DNA from 4 places in the Thermoanaerobacterium sp. RBIITD genome. Region 3 is predicted to be linked to each of the others. Evidence: a T-box and tRNA genes for the amino acid it is inferred to sense, from the RefSeq annotation. Region 3 holds a T-box; the other regions hold tRNA genes.
The links. The T-box of region 3 lies ahead of leuS (leucine--tRNA ligase). A T-box ahead of a tRNA ligase gene usually reads a tRNA of that ligase, here a tRNA-Leu.
Positions count from the first base shown of each region.

Region 1: it encodes a tRNA-Leu, which carries the amino acid that the T-box ahead of leuS (leucine--tRNA ligase) is inferred to sense. The anticodon was not compared.
Region 2: it encodes a tRNA-Leu, which carries the amino acid that the T-box ahead of leuS (leucine--tRNA ligase) is inferred to sense. The anticodon was not compared.
Region 4: it encodes a tRNA-Leu, which carries the amino acid that the T-box ahead of leuS (leucine--tRNA ligase) is inferred to sense. The anticodon was not compared.

Region 1 is NZ_LT906662.1:447,669-450,823, reverse strand. It holds gene gltA (NADPH-dependent glutamate synthase) at 1-1,175, shown strand, start outside; tRNA gene CPG45_RS02120 (tRNA-Leu) at 1,902-1,985, shown strand; gene thiC (phosphomethylpyrimidine synthase ThiC) at 2,350-3,155, opposite strand, start outside.
Region 2 is NZ_LT906662.1:2,639,093-2,642,247, forward strand. It holds gene thiH (2-iminoacetate synthase ThiH) at 1-470, shown strand, start outside; gene thiE (thiamine phosphate synthase) at 486-1,121, shown strand; tRNA gene CPG45_RS12730 (tRNA-Leu) at 1,627-1,700, shown strand; gene CPG45_RS12735 (sodium-translocating pyrophosphatase) at 2,017-3,155, shown strand, end outside.
Region 3 is NZ_LT906662.1:874,046-877,200, forward strand. It holds gene leuS (leucine--tRNA ligase) at 1-1,942, opposite strand, end outside; T-box leader at 1,988-2,191, opposite strand; gene CPG45_RS04215 (arsenate reductase ArsC) at 2,945-3,155, opposite strand, start outside.
Region 4 is NZ_LT906662.1:2,531,455-2,534,609, reverse strand. It holds gene CPG45_RS12190 (hypothetical protein) at 1-27, shown strand, start outside; gene CPG45_RS17165 (ISNCY family transposase) at 737-1,549, opposite strand; tRNA gene CPG45_RS12180 (tRNA-Leu) at 2,044-2,129, shown strand; gene CPG45_RS17630 (helix-turn-helix domain-containing protein) at 2,589-2,786, opposite strand.

The DNA of each region.
Region 1 (3,155 bases), 430 kb from region 3:
AAGGAGCATATCAAAAAATAAAAGAGACTAATAATTTGCCAGCAGTATGTGGAAGGGTGTGTCCACAAGAAAGCCAGTGCGAATCATTATGTACAAGAGGCAAAAAGGGAGAACCTGTTGCTATAGGGAGACTTGAAAGGTTTGTAGCAGATTGGCATATGAAAAAAAATACTGATGATAAAGTGGAACTACCATCAAATGGTAAGAAAGTTGCCGTAATCGGTTCAGGACCTGCAGGACTTTCATGTGCTGGTGACCTTGCTAAATTAGGTTATGATGTAACTATTTTTGAAGCATTTCATACACCTGGTGGCGTTCTCATGTATGGTATTCCTGAGTTTAGGCTACCTAAAGAGATTGTACAAAGAGAGATAGATTCCTTAAGAGGAATGGGCGTCAAAATAGAGACAAATATGGTAATAGGGAAGATACTCACAATAGATGACCTTTTTGATATGGGATTTGAAGCTGTATTTATTGGCACAGGTGCTGGTTTGCCAAAGTTTATGGGTATACCAGGTGAAAATTTAAATGGTGTATACTCTTCAAATGAATTTTTGACAAGAATTAATTTAATGAAAGCTTATGATTTTCCTAATCATCCTACACCTGTTAAGGTGGGTAAAAAGGTTGCTGTCGTAGGCGGCGGCAATGTAGCAATGGATGCTGCAAGGTCTGCTAAGCGCATGGGAGCAGATGAAGTGTATATCGTATATAGAAGATCAGAAGAAGAAATGCCAGCAAGGTTAGAAGAAATTCACCATGCGAAAGAAGAAGGAATTATATTTAAGCTTTTGACAAATCCTGTGAGAATAATTGGAGATGATAATGGATATGTAAAAGGCATCGAGTGCATAAATATTGTATTAGGTGAACCTGATGAATCAGGAAGGAAAAGACCTGTTCCTGAAAAAGGTTCAGAGCATGTAATAGATGTAGATACAGTTATTATAGCCATAGGTCAAAGTCCAAACCCACTAATCACATCGACGACAGAGGGGCTTGAAAAGCAAAAATGGGGCGGAATAATTGTTAATGAGGAAACATTGGAGACTAGTCGTAGAGGAGTATATGCCGGTGGTGATGCTGTAACAGGTGCAGCTACAGTTATATTGGCTATGGGTGCAGGTAAAAAAGCGGCAGCTGCTATACATGAATATTTAAGCAATAAATAAGTAAAATATTTTTGTAAATTAAAAAGCCTCTTTCTTGGTGAGAAATGTTATATGTAAACCAAGAAAGAGGCTTTTTACAATATATTCAAACAATAAATAGTGATATTTCATTAGTGAGAATATATGTAAATTTATATTGGACATTTATTAATATAAAAAACTTTATTAAAAGGTTATCTTTAAAATTTAGTTATAAATGTCAATATATCTTTGGCTCTTTCCAAAGTTAGTTGATTTTATGCTTTTTTCAAGCAGTAATATCTTTTCGTGCAACATGTCAAAACTTTTACGACCATTGTAGTTTATTTTGATCCATATGAGATACGGCTATTTTCAACTGATGAGGTAAAACTTTCTTTTTAATTGAGACTTATTAGCAAATAAGCATCAATAATGTTAACCTATCAAGACTTAGTGTAATCAGGCACGACTATATAGAACCTTTAGAACCATGTATATATGGTGAAAATGTACTTATTACGCATAAGGTGTAAAAAATATGGCAATATGTACACATCAGATTATCAGATACTTGTAAAAAACAGTTTTATTTAAAAGACATAATCAAATGTGATATACTAAGACATTATCATAAATCAATAATACATAGCTGTAGGATAATGCATACTCTTGACATTTCAAAAAATATCAATTATAATACCATTGTTGAGATTCTTAATCAGTGGGGCCCGGGTTCGAGTTCCTGATGGAGTACCATTTTAATATGCGGATGTGGCGGAACTGGCAGACGCGCTAGACTTAGGATCTAGTGTCTTTGACGTGGGGGTTCAAATCCCTTCATCCGCACCAAAAAATTAATGGAATGGTTTTTCCATTTTTTTATTGCTTCTTTTTCTTTATCGATTGAAACACGTGAATATAAATCCATAGTGATACCTATTTGAATATGGCTACTATAAAGCAAAATGGATAGATGATACACAACCGTATCATTATTTACTTTTTAAAACAGATGTACCGCCACTAATAATGGATGAAGGAATAATATATCTTTCATTTATTTTTATTTAAACTTAATTCGAGCATGTAATCACACCCTTTTGCTCTGGTTTCTCAAATAAACAGTATAACGGATGATTCATGTTATAGGAAGGTATTTTTTGGTACCTTCCTATTTTCTATTTTTTATCAACTACAAAAATTATACACTAAGCTAGCATTTAGAGACATTTTCACACTCCAGGTATTCGCTCACAATTTTCATAGCGCAAAACCTGCCGCACATGCTACACGTATTTTGATTAGAAATATTTTTACTTTGACGATACCTTGACGCCTTTTCCGGGTCTAAGGAAAGCCGTACCTGCGCCTCCCAATCCAGTTTTTTCCTAGCTATAGCCATGGCTAAATCCCTATCCTTGGCTTTTTTAATACCTTTTACCACGTCCGCGGCGTGAGCCGCAATCTTGGAAGCTATTACCCCTTCTTTTACATCATTTAAATCCGGAAGGCCCAGATGCTCTGCAGGTGTCACATAACATAGGAAATCAGCTCCACAGGACGCCGCTATGGCCCCGCCTATAGCGGCCACTATGTGATCGTACCCAGGTGCTATGTCTGTAACCAGCGGCCCCAACACATAAAAAGGCGCACCATCGCACAAGCTCTTTTGCAATTTTACGTTGGCCTCTATCTGATCTAAAGGGACATGGCCGGGTCCTTCTATCATGACCTGTACGCCCGCATCCCGGCATCTTTTGACCAATTGCCCCAATATCAAGAGTTCATGTATCTGACCCCTGTCGGTAGCGTCCGCTATACATCCAGGCCTCAATCCATCCCCAAGGCTCAGGGTGACATCGTGCTCTTTCGCTATATCCAGCAGTCTATCAAAATGCTCAAATAGAGGATTTTCTCTTTGATGATACAGCATCCAACCAACTATAAATGAGCCACCACGGCTCACCACGTCCATAACTCTGCCCTGCTGCCTTAAGCTCTCTAGGGAATCCATCGTCA
Region 2 (3,155 bases), 1.6 Mb from region 3:
GAATGAGAAGTGTTAATATTGGAGCACTTCTGGGCTTAAACGATTGGAGAAAAGATGCATTTTATACGGCACTACATGCAAAATATTTGCAAGATACCTATAATGATGTTGACGTAAGTGTATCTGTGCCGAGAATAAGGCCGCATGTAGGTGCATTTCAACCAAAGTCGGTTATATCGGATAAAAACCTTGTTCAAATTATCTTAGCATTGAGGCTTTTTATGCCAAGGGTTGGTATAACTTTATCTACACGAGAAAGTCCAAGTTTAAGAGATAATCTACTGCCACTTGGCATAACGAAATTTTCAGCGGAGTCATCAACTAAAGTTGGTGGATATCTTGAGAATGAAGAATATAAAGATGCGGGTCAATTTGAGGTATCAGATAAAAGAAATTTAGAGGAAATAATTAAAGTAATTCGCAGTAAAGGCTATCAACCAATTTTCAAAGATTGGGAAGGTGTTTTATAGATTTGGGGTGTAATTATGAAGCAAAATATCCTTGATACAGATATTTACTGCATAACTGCTGAAGAATATTCCAAGGGAAGAAGCAATATTCAAGTAGTCAAAGAAATGATAGATGCTGGTATCAAAATAATTCAATACAGAGAAAAAGAAAAGAAAAAGCTTTATAAGTATAATGAATGCGTAGAGCTTCGCAAAATGACTTTGGATGCAGGTGTAATTTTTATAATAGATGATGATGTAGACTTGGCATTAGCTGTTAAGGCAGATGGTGTTCATATTGGACAGGAAGATATGCCTATCAGTAAAGTAAGGGAACTTGTTGGGAATGACATGATTATAGGGCTTTCAACACATTCACCGGAACAGGCCGTAAGTGCAGTAAAAAATGGAGCTGATTACATAGGTGTTGGCCCTATATTTCCTACAAAGACTAAGAAAGATGTATGTAATGCGGTTGGGCTTGAGTACCTTGATTTTGTTGTTAAAAATATTGATATACCATTTGTTGCAATAGGTGGAATAAAAGAACATAATATCTACGAAGTAAAAAAACACGGGGCAAAGTGTATAGCTTTAGTAACTGAAATAGTTGGTGCTGATGACATAAAGGGGAAAATTAATAATTTAAGAGCTATACTGGGTGGTGTTTAATATATTTAAATATTTAATAGCTTTTATTATTGTAGTAATTGTATATTTTATCGCTGACTTGCTATTTAGTTTAATTTTTCACGAGAAAATACAAGAAATATACAGGAAAAGAGAACGGAAATACATATTTTATTATTTTTTAATTTTAGTTATTTCATTTTTTATAGCTTATGCAATATTTCCTAATATTTTTTCGATGATTTAATGATATAAAATGACCTTGACAAATATTTGTATAAAGCAGTATGATACAGGCCTGTTAAAAAATAGTACGTAAGAAAAAAAGCACTTCTGTATATAATTTAGGAAGTGCTTTTTTTTATGAAAGAGGGTGTAGATGTATTCTGCTCTAAAACCTCAAAATATTTTTATTTAAGGCTTAACAGGAATTTTGTTTGCTAACATTTTGCTAACATAATAGATAAAAATGCTTAAAAAGTACTTCTGCCAACTCTTAATCAGCGGGTCATGGGTTCGAGTCCCTGATGGCGCACCATTTTAATATGCGGATGTGGTGGAACTGGCAAACACGCTAGACTTAGGATCTAGTGGGGGGGTCAAATTCCTTCATCCGCACCAAAAAACAATGAATACATATTCCAATATTTATATCCTTTAAAACAGGGTTACTGATCGAAATTTGAAGAAAGGAATATCAGTAAGATGAGAGAAAATTCAATAGAGTTTTTAGCTAATGTAAATGCAAAAAAGTACGTTTAAAACAAAACTTGTTAAATGTACTTTTTTATACTATATAAAATAAAAGATATATAAACTCTAGTGGAAATCAATATGTTGCATTATTTATGAAAATTTTTTCATCTATTGTTTTTTTTTAGTAAAACATCTATAATTAGAGTTGATATAATTTTTCAAATATAAGGGGGTTTTTATAATGAATCTAATACTATTAGCTCCATTAGGTTCAATAATTGCACTATTGTATGCTGCTTACCTTGCTTATTCTGTTCTCAAAAGAGACGAAGGTACGGAACAAATGAGAAAAGTTGCCGCGGCTATACGAGAAGGTGCTAATGCTTACCTAAAGAGGCAATATACGGGTGTCGCACTATTTTTTATTGTTATGTTTATAATTCTCTTAACACTTTCTTTCTTGAATTATTTAAATCCTTTCGTTCCATTTGCATTTTTAACTGGTGGTTTCTTCTCAGGTTTATCCGGATTTTTTGGAATGAAAATTGCTACATATGCTAATGCAAGAACTACAAATGCAGCAAAAAGCAGTTTGAACAGTGGCTTAAGGGTTGCGTTTTCTAGCGGTGCTGTAATGGGTTTCGTAGTAGTTGGTTTAGGACTTTTTGATTTAAGTGCATGGTTTTTTATTTTGAAATGGTTTTTTAGGAATTTAGACCAAGCTGCACAAATACAAAATATTACAAGCTCAATGCTGACATTTGGAATGGGCGCAAGTTCTATGGCGCTATTTGCCCGTGTTGGTGGCGGAATTTACACAAAGGCTGCCGACGTAGGTGCAGATTTAGTAGGTAAGGTTGAAGCAGGCATTCCTGAAGATGACCCGAGAAATCCTGCAGTTATAGCAGATAATGTCGGTGATAACGTTGGTGATGTTGCTGGAATGGGTGCAGACTTATATGAATCATATGTAGGGTCAATAGTATCTACAAGTGCTTTGGCTGTTGCCGCGGGATTAGGCTTAAGTGGTGTTACTATACCAATGACAATGGCGGCGGTAGGTATTTTATCTTCGATTATAGGTACCTTTTTTGTTCGCTCGGGTGAGAAAGTTGATCAAAAAGTTCTTCTTTCTGCATTGCGAAATGGAACGTATCTAAGTGCAATATTAATTGCAATTATCTCATATTTCTTGGTTGAGAACGTATTGGGAAGCAAACACATTGGAGTTTACTTTGCTATATTAAGCGGACTGATAGCAGGTATATTAATAGGATTTTTTACAGAGTATTTTACATCAGATACATATAAACCGACAAAAGAACTATCTGAAACAGCTCTTACTGGCCCTGCTACAGTTATAATAGGTGGTTTATCATT
Region 3 (3,155 bases):
TGCCACTCTTGCTCGGTTTATCTTTATTTTGCAGGAATTTATCTATAAGTCTTTCAACTCTCATGATAAACCTTGACATAGCTTTAATGCCATCGTCATTCCATGGCCCACCTTCTGTAAATGCAAAACCAAACATGAGGTACATTCTAAACACATCTGAACCGTATTCGTCTATATATTCATCAGGTGATATTGTATTTCCTCTTGATTTACTCATCTTATTTCCATCAGGGCCGAGTATTATACCCTGATGTACCAAAGACTTAAATGGTTCATCAAAGTCAAGATATCCTAGGTCTCTTAAAGCCTTTGTTACAAACCTTGCATATAGGAGATGCATACATGCATGTTCAGCACCACCGATATATTTATCAACAGGCAGCATTTTATCGATCAACTTCTTATTAAATGGCTCTTTATCATTTTTATTGTCAGGATACCTCAAGAAGTACCATGATGAATCGACAAAGGTATCCAGTGTATCAGGATCCCTTAACGCCTTGCCACCGCACTTAGGACATGTCGTATTCATAAACTCGTCACTCTTTTTAAGTGGTGATTCACCATCAGGCGTAAATTTTACATTATATGGCAGCAATACTGGCAAATCTTCTTCAGGAACAGGTACTAATCCACATTGCTCGCAGTGGATAATAGGTATCGGCGCACCCCAATATCTTTGCCTTGATACAAGCCAGTCCCTTAACCTATAGTTTATTTTTAAACTTCCTTTACCCTCTTTCTCAAGCTTTTCAATTATTTTAATCCTTGCATCCTCTGATTTAGTTCCGGTAAATTCTCCGCTGTCTATAAGTTCACCATATTCTACAAATGGCAGGCTATCATCAATATCTCCATTACCCTTTATAACGCGCTTTATTGGCAAATCATATTTCTTAGCAAATTCATAGTCCCTTTCATCATGTGCGGGAACAGCCATTACACAGCCTGTACCATATGTTGCAAGGACATAATCTGCTATCCATATCGGCACTTTTTCACCTGTAATAGGATGTATAGCATAGGCACCTGTGAATACACCGGTTTTTTCTTTCTCCGTTGAAAGCCTTTCTATTTCGCTCTGCTTTCTCGCATATTCTTTATAATCCTCGACATTTCTTCTATATTTTTCTGTCGTAATTTCATCAACTATTTCATTTTCAGGCGCCAAAACAACATATGTTACACCATATAGTGTATCTGCTCTTGTTGTAAATACTTTAAATGATATTTCTTTTCCATCAACTTTAAATTCTATTTCAGCACCATCAGATTTACCTATCCAGTTTCTTTGCATCATCTTTGTCTTTTCAGGCCAATCAAGATCGTCGAGCTTCTCTAAAAGCTCTTCGGCATAATCAGTTATCTTCAAAAACCACTGTGTTAAATCTTTTTTTGTTACTTCACTTCCGCATCTTTCGCATGTGCCTTCGACGACCTGTTCATTAGCAAGAACAGTTTTGCAGCTGGGACACCAATTTACAGGTGCTTTTTTTCTATATGCGAGTCCTTTTTTGTATAATTGAAGAAAGACCCACTGTGTCCATTTATAATACTCTGGAAGGCATGTTACAACTTCGTAATCCCAGTCAAATGTCGCACCCATCTCTTTTAATTGTCTTTCCATTGTCTTTATATTTTGAAGTGTCGAATCCTCTGGATGTATTCCTGTCTTTATCGCATAGTTTTCAGCTGGAAGTCCAAATGCATCAAATCCCATTGGATGAAACACTTCATAACCTTGCATTCTTTTCATTCTTGCCCAAGAATCTGCTGGTCCATAATTATACCAGTGTCCTGCATGTAATTTCGCACCAGATGGGTATGAAAACATCTCAAGGCAGTATAACTTTTTATCAATATTTTTGGGATTAAATTTGTATAACTCCGTTTCCTCCCACTTTTTTTGCCACTTTTTATCAACCTCTCTGGAATATGTCATAATCTCACTCCTATCAATTTTTTAGAATAAAAAAGCCTTTCATCTTCAAGAGACGAAAGACTATACCTTCCGTGGTACCACTCTTATTGACATAAGTCCACTTAAATCCTATAACGGCAGTCACCGTACATACTTTATATTTCAGTATGTATGCTCAATGGCGAGTTCAGCATCGATGGTACCTTTTCACACCTTCCAAAGGCTCTCTTTAACACATCTTATCCTAATACTCCATATCATAGCATTTACTATATATACTTATATAGTATTTTATTACAAAAATATTGTAAATGCAACATAATTATCACTTGATTTTTGGGGGTTGTAATTTATTGATGTGCCTAATTTTCAGAGCACCTTGTATAATGGACTTGTGTCAATAGAGTAGACACAAAAAGTTTAATTTTTTATGCCATTAGAAAAGCAGTTTCATAAACCTCTTGGGGGGGTCTTGTAATTAATAGCTCTATGAATCCTTCTTCGGTTGTACCAAGATTCGATATATTCAAAGACTGCTAATCACACATCATTAAAATCATAGAATTTGTAATGATTAACCTCATAACACCTCCAGTTCCAATTATATAAATAATACAAATATAACACTTATTTTTTCATTCCATTATGGTAATCGGCTTTTTATATATTATTCCTTTATCTACACTTAACCAAGTAAATTAAAAGTCCAGCGGTAAAATACCAAGAGGCGATAAAGCTAAATAAGATGAAAATTCTGAATAAAACCTGAAAAAGGTACAAAAGATAAACCTCTCACAAAAGCCTAACCTACGAATTCCAAAAACTAGGTTCCATCGATCACGAAAAAGCCTCAGATTTCTTCGGGCGATATGTATAGCCGATTGGTCTTAAGTAGTACAAAAAACAAATTAAAATCCCTGTAATAAAAAATAGTACGGCGAATATAAATAAACCGAACTATTTTTTTATATGAACATATTTTAATTTGCTCTTAGGGCATATAAAAAACTAATTTATAAAATTCTATATTTCATTATTTTTTACTTTTAGTATTAGTTCTTTTACTTTTTCTTCTATTATATCTCTCGTTTTTCGGAATTCTTCTATAGGCTTCCCTTTGGGATCATCGAGTCCCCAGTCTTCTCTCAATCTGCATGGAATATATGGGCACTCAACATTGCAACCCATTGTTATAAGAACATCTAATTTATCCGGAATGTCTTTTAACAATTTC
Region 4 (3,155 bases), 1.7 Mb from region 3:
AAATTAATAAATATAAGAAAGAATTAGATTATCAAGAAGATGTGATAGCGTTCAAATACATCTAAAGTGTTCTTGACAAATTAGATACATTGAAGGAAAGATATGTCAATAGTCTGTGAAAATGTCACCTAAAAAAGAGCAAATTTATTCAGTAAAAATGTCCATGTTTAAATATGCTTTTATGTTTCAGTGATGGTAACAAATTTTTTCTTAAAACGAAGTAAAATTGTAGCAAAAGATTTTAAATTGATAATAATATAAAATTGTCGAAGAAGCCTTTTAAAGCACGCGTTAATTGTAGACATACTATGTATAGAATGTTATGTCTTGTAATCTATAGACATAAAAACATGCAATTTATTCTATACATATCTTTAAAAGAAAAGCCTTAAAAAGGCATAGGAAATTAAGCCTTGATAAATACCATCAAAGCGAGTATCATAATATATGACAATATTTTTCTATGCCCATGCACGCGTAGAATTGAAAAGCTGATTAAGCATTTCAACGATCTTACGATCGCTTTCTTCATACGCGCAATTGGGCTTCTTCTTTTGTGTTTGTCGCCATGGGGGATCAGCACTTGGCTTTACTATAGTCCGTTTTACAGCTTTCTCTTTAGATGATTTTAAAGATTCTTTTTTCGGACGTTCATCAAGAAGCAAAGTATCAATATAACATCAGCACACAAAGCTTTTTAAGCCTATTTTAGAACTGCTTACTTAAAACAGTAAGTTTAGCTTTGGGCATAGCTGGAGCCTTTTTTACCATTCTTGATAAGTTGATAATACTTACCCTTGTAAGAAAAAGCAGACCCTTCGATGATAGTACGTTCCTCCTTTACGCATAAAATATAATCAAGGTTAATATTAGAATCAAGTGGCCTAAAAGCAGACTCGGGATTTTCAGGTTCAACACCAAACTTTTCATCATAAGCAACAATAAATTGCGATAAAAAGGCATTAGCAGCTTCCATAGTGTCAATCCCATGAATCTTAAACTCGACAGGAAGCCTGTTTTGAAGCGTATCCCATAGCTTTTCAATGCGGCCTTTAACTTGTGGAGAATTGGCCTTAATAATATTGATTCCAAGCTCTCCCATGGCTCTTTCGAACTGAGTAAGATTAACTGTCTTTCCCTCTAATTGCACTTCTATAGATAGTTTACCACTATTAGGAGAGACAAAAATAGAGTGACGGTCACAATATATACTCATAGGGACAACATATTTGCTAACTATTTGCCTTATAATTTCAAAATACCCTTCCATACACTCGTTTGGAGCGAAGAAAAGAGCAAGAATTTCACCGGTAGCATCATCTATTGCCTCATGAAGAGTAAATGATTTACCTCCTATGATATACTCATGAGGAGAAGCATCAATCTGAACCAGCATTCCCTTTTGAGGTTTTCTCTTTCTTCGATGATGAGATTTACGCTTACGATGTTTTTTAGTGCTTTTAATACCCTCTTGAGTCAGGACCCTATATATTGTTGAATAACTCAGTTTAATATTTTCATGTTCCTCAAGCAGCTCAGAAAAATGCATGAAATTAGCCTCGATTGCTTTAATTCAACAATTCTAGTTCTGATTTCATCCAAAAGAGCGTGCTGAGGCTTCCTACCTCTATTTTTATGAATTATGAACGCAGGACCATCTTTTAAAACCCCTCCTTTTAACCTAATTACTTGGCGTTCACTGAAGCCCAGAAGCTCAGCAGCTTCTCTGATGATTATGACTTTATCAATAGTTTGATTGATAACTCTAAGACGAGTTATTTCTTTTTGAGTTATATTGAATATCTCCTTCTCTCATATATGACATTTTATCAGAATAAATTCAATATGACATTATCACAGAATAATTACAATTACAGTAAATTAGATATTGAAATTTCATTTTTAATATGTTAATATATTTTATGTGACGTGCCGAAGTGGTAAAACTGGCAGACGCGCTGGACTCAAAATCCACTAATTAATGGCATAATGTGGTTATACACATAATTTAATATTTATTAGGTCTTTTAAACTTCCTTATATGCCGCTGTGATGGAATTGGCAGACTTGCTTGACTCAAAATCAAGTGTCCTCTGGACGTGTCGGTTCGAATCCGACCAGCGGCACCAAAAATTATTTTTCTAAAATTGCATAAATATTTGTTATTTGTGTATAATGAAATAATCCATAAACGCCTCGAAAAATCGTTGATCCGATGCGGTTTTTTGGGGCTTTTCTCTTTTATAATCCGATGCACTTTTCTATTATAGCATCAAAATTTAGCAGTGAAAATAAAATACCAAATTAAAAATACTTTTCACTGTTTTTTTATTCCCAAATAATTTATTTTTTGTTAAATCTATGGATAAGACTACGGAGAAAAAGTATCGGTTAAGAAACTGTAAGTAAAAAAATAAGATGCTATATCAATTGCATCTTACCTATTTTACATACGTTACAAAAAGTTTTAAAACCTCTTCAGCAATTTTACGTTCTCTATCCGTACATTTATTAAGCAGCTCTATTAATACGTCCTCTTTTTACTCGCTATTTTCATTTTCCACTTCATCTTTCCGAATAAAAGATAATCAGCTGATACATGAAGGCTTTTTGCAATCCGCACAAATGTCTTTAAGCTCATCACACGTTGAGCACGCTCTTATGTGTCCAATATACATAGCAGAGACTCCAACCGCTTCTGCAAACTGCTCTCTTGTTAATCCTATTCGCTCTCTTTCTTCTCTTATACGCATTCCGACTTCTTTTAAATCAATATCACCATTCACTTTTCATTCACTCTACTTCCATAAAAATTAAACACATATAATTAAATACATATATATATATTATTCTGTATTGCAAGCTTTATAAATAAACTAAAACGCACATATTTTCTTTGCCACATAGTTTACTTTTTTTCTATAATTGCTTTATAATTTTTGTATATAATGTATAGAAAAGGTGATACAAGTGAATTTTATTGAATTTCTTTTAGTGTAACATAAACATATGGACCTAATCCTGTAATAGAATTAGATCCAGTTGGTGGTAATGCTCTGTTAGCTGCTAATAATGGTAGAAGTGGTTTTCTTATTCATGGTGGAGATCCAGATACAAATGCAAATGATATATGGTATCCTTTGAGGCCAACATAT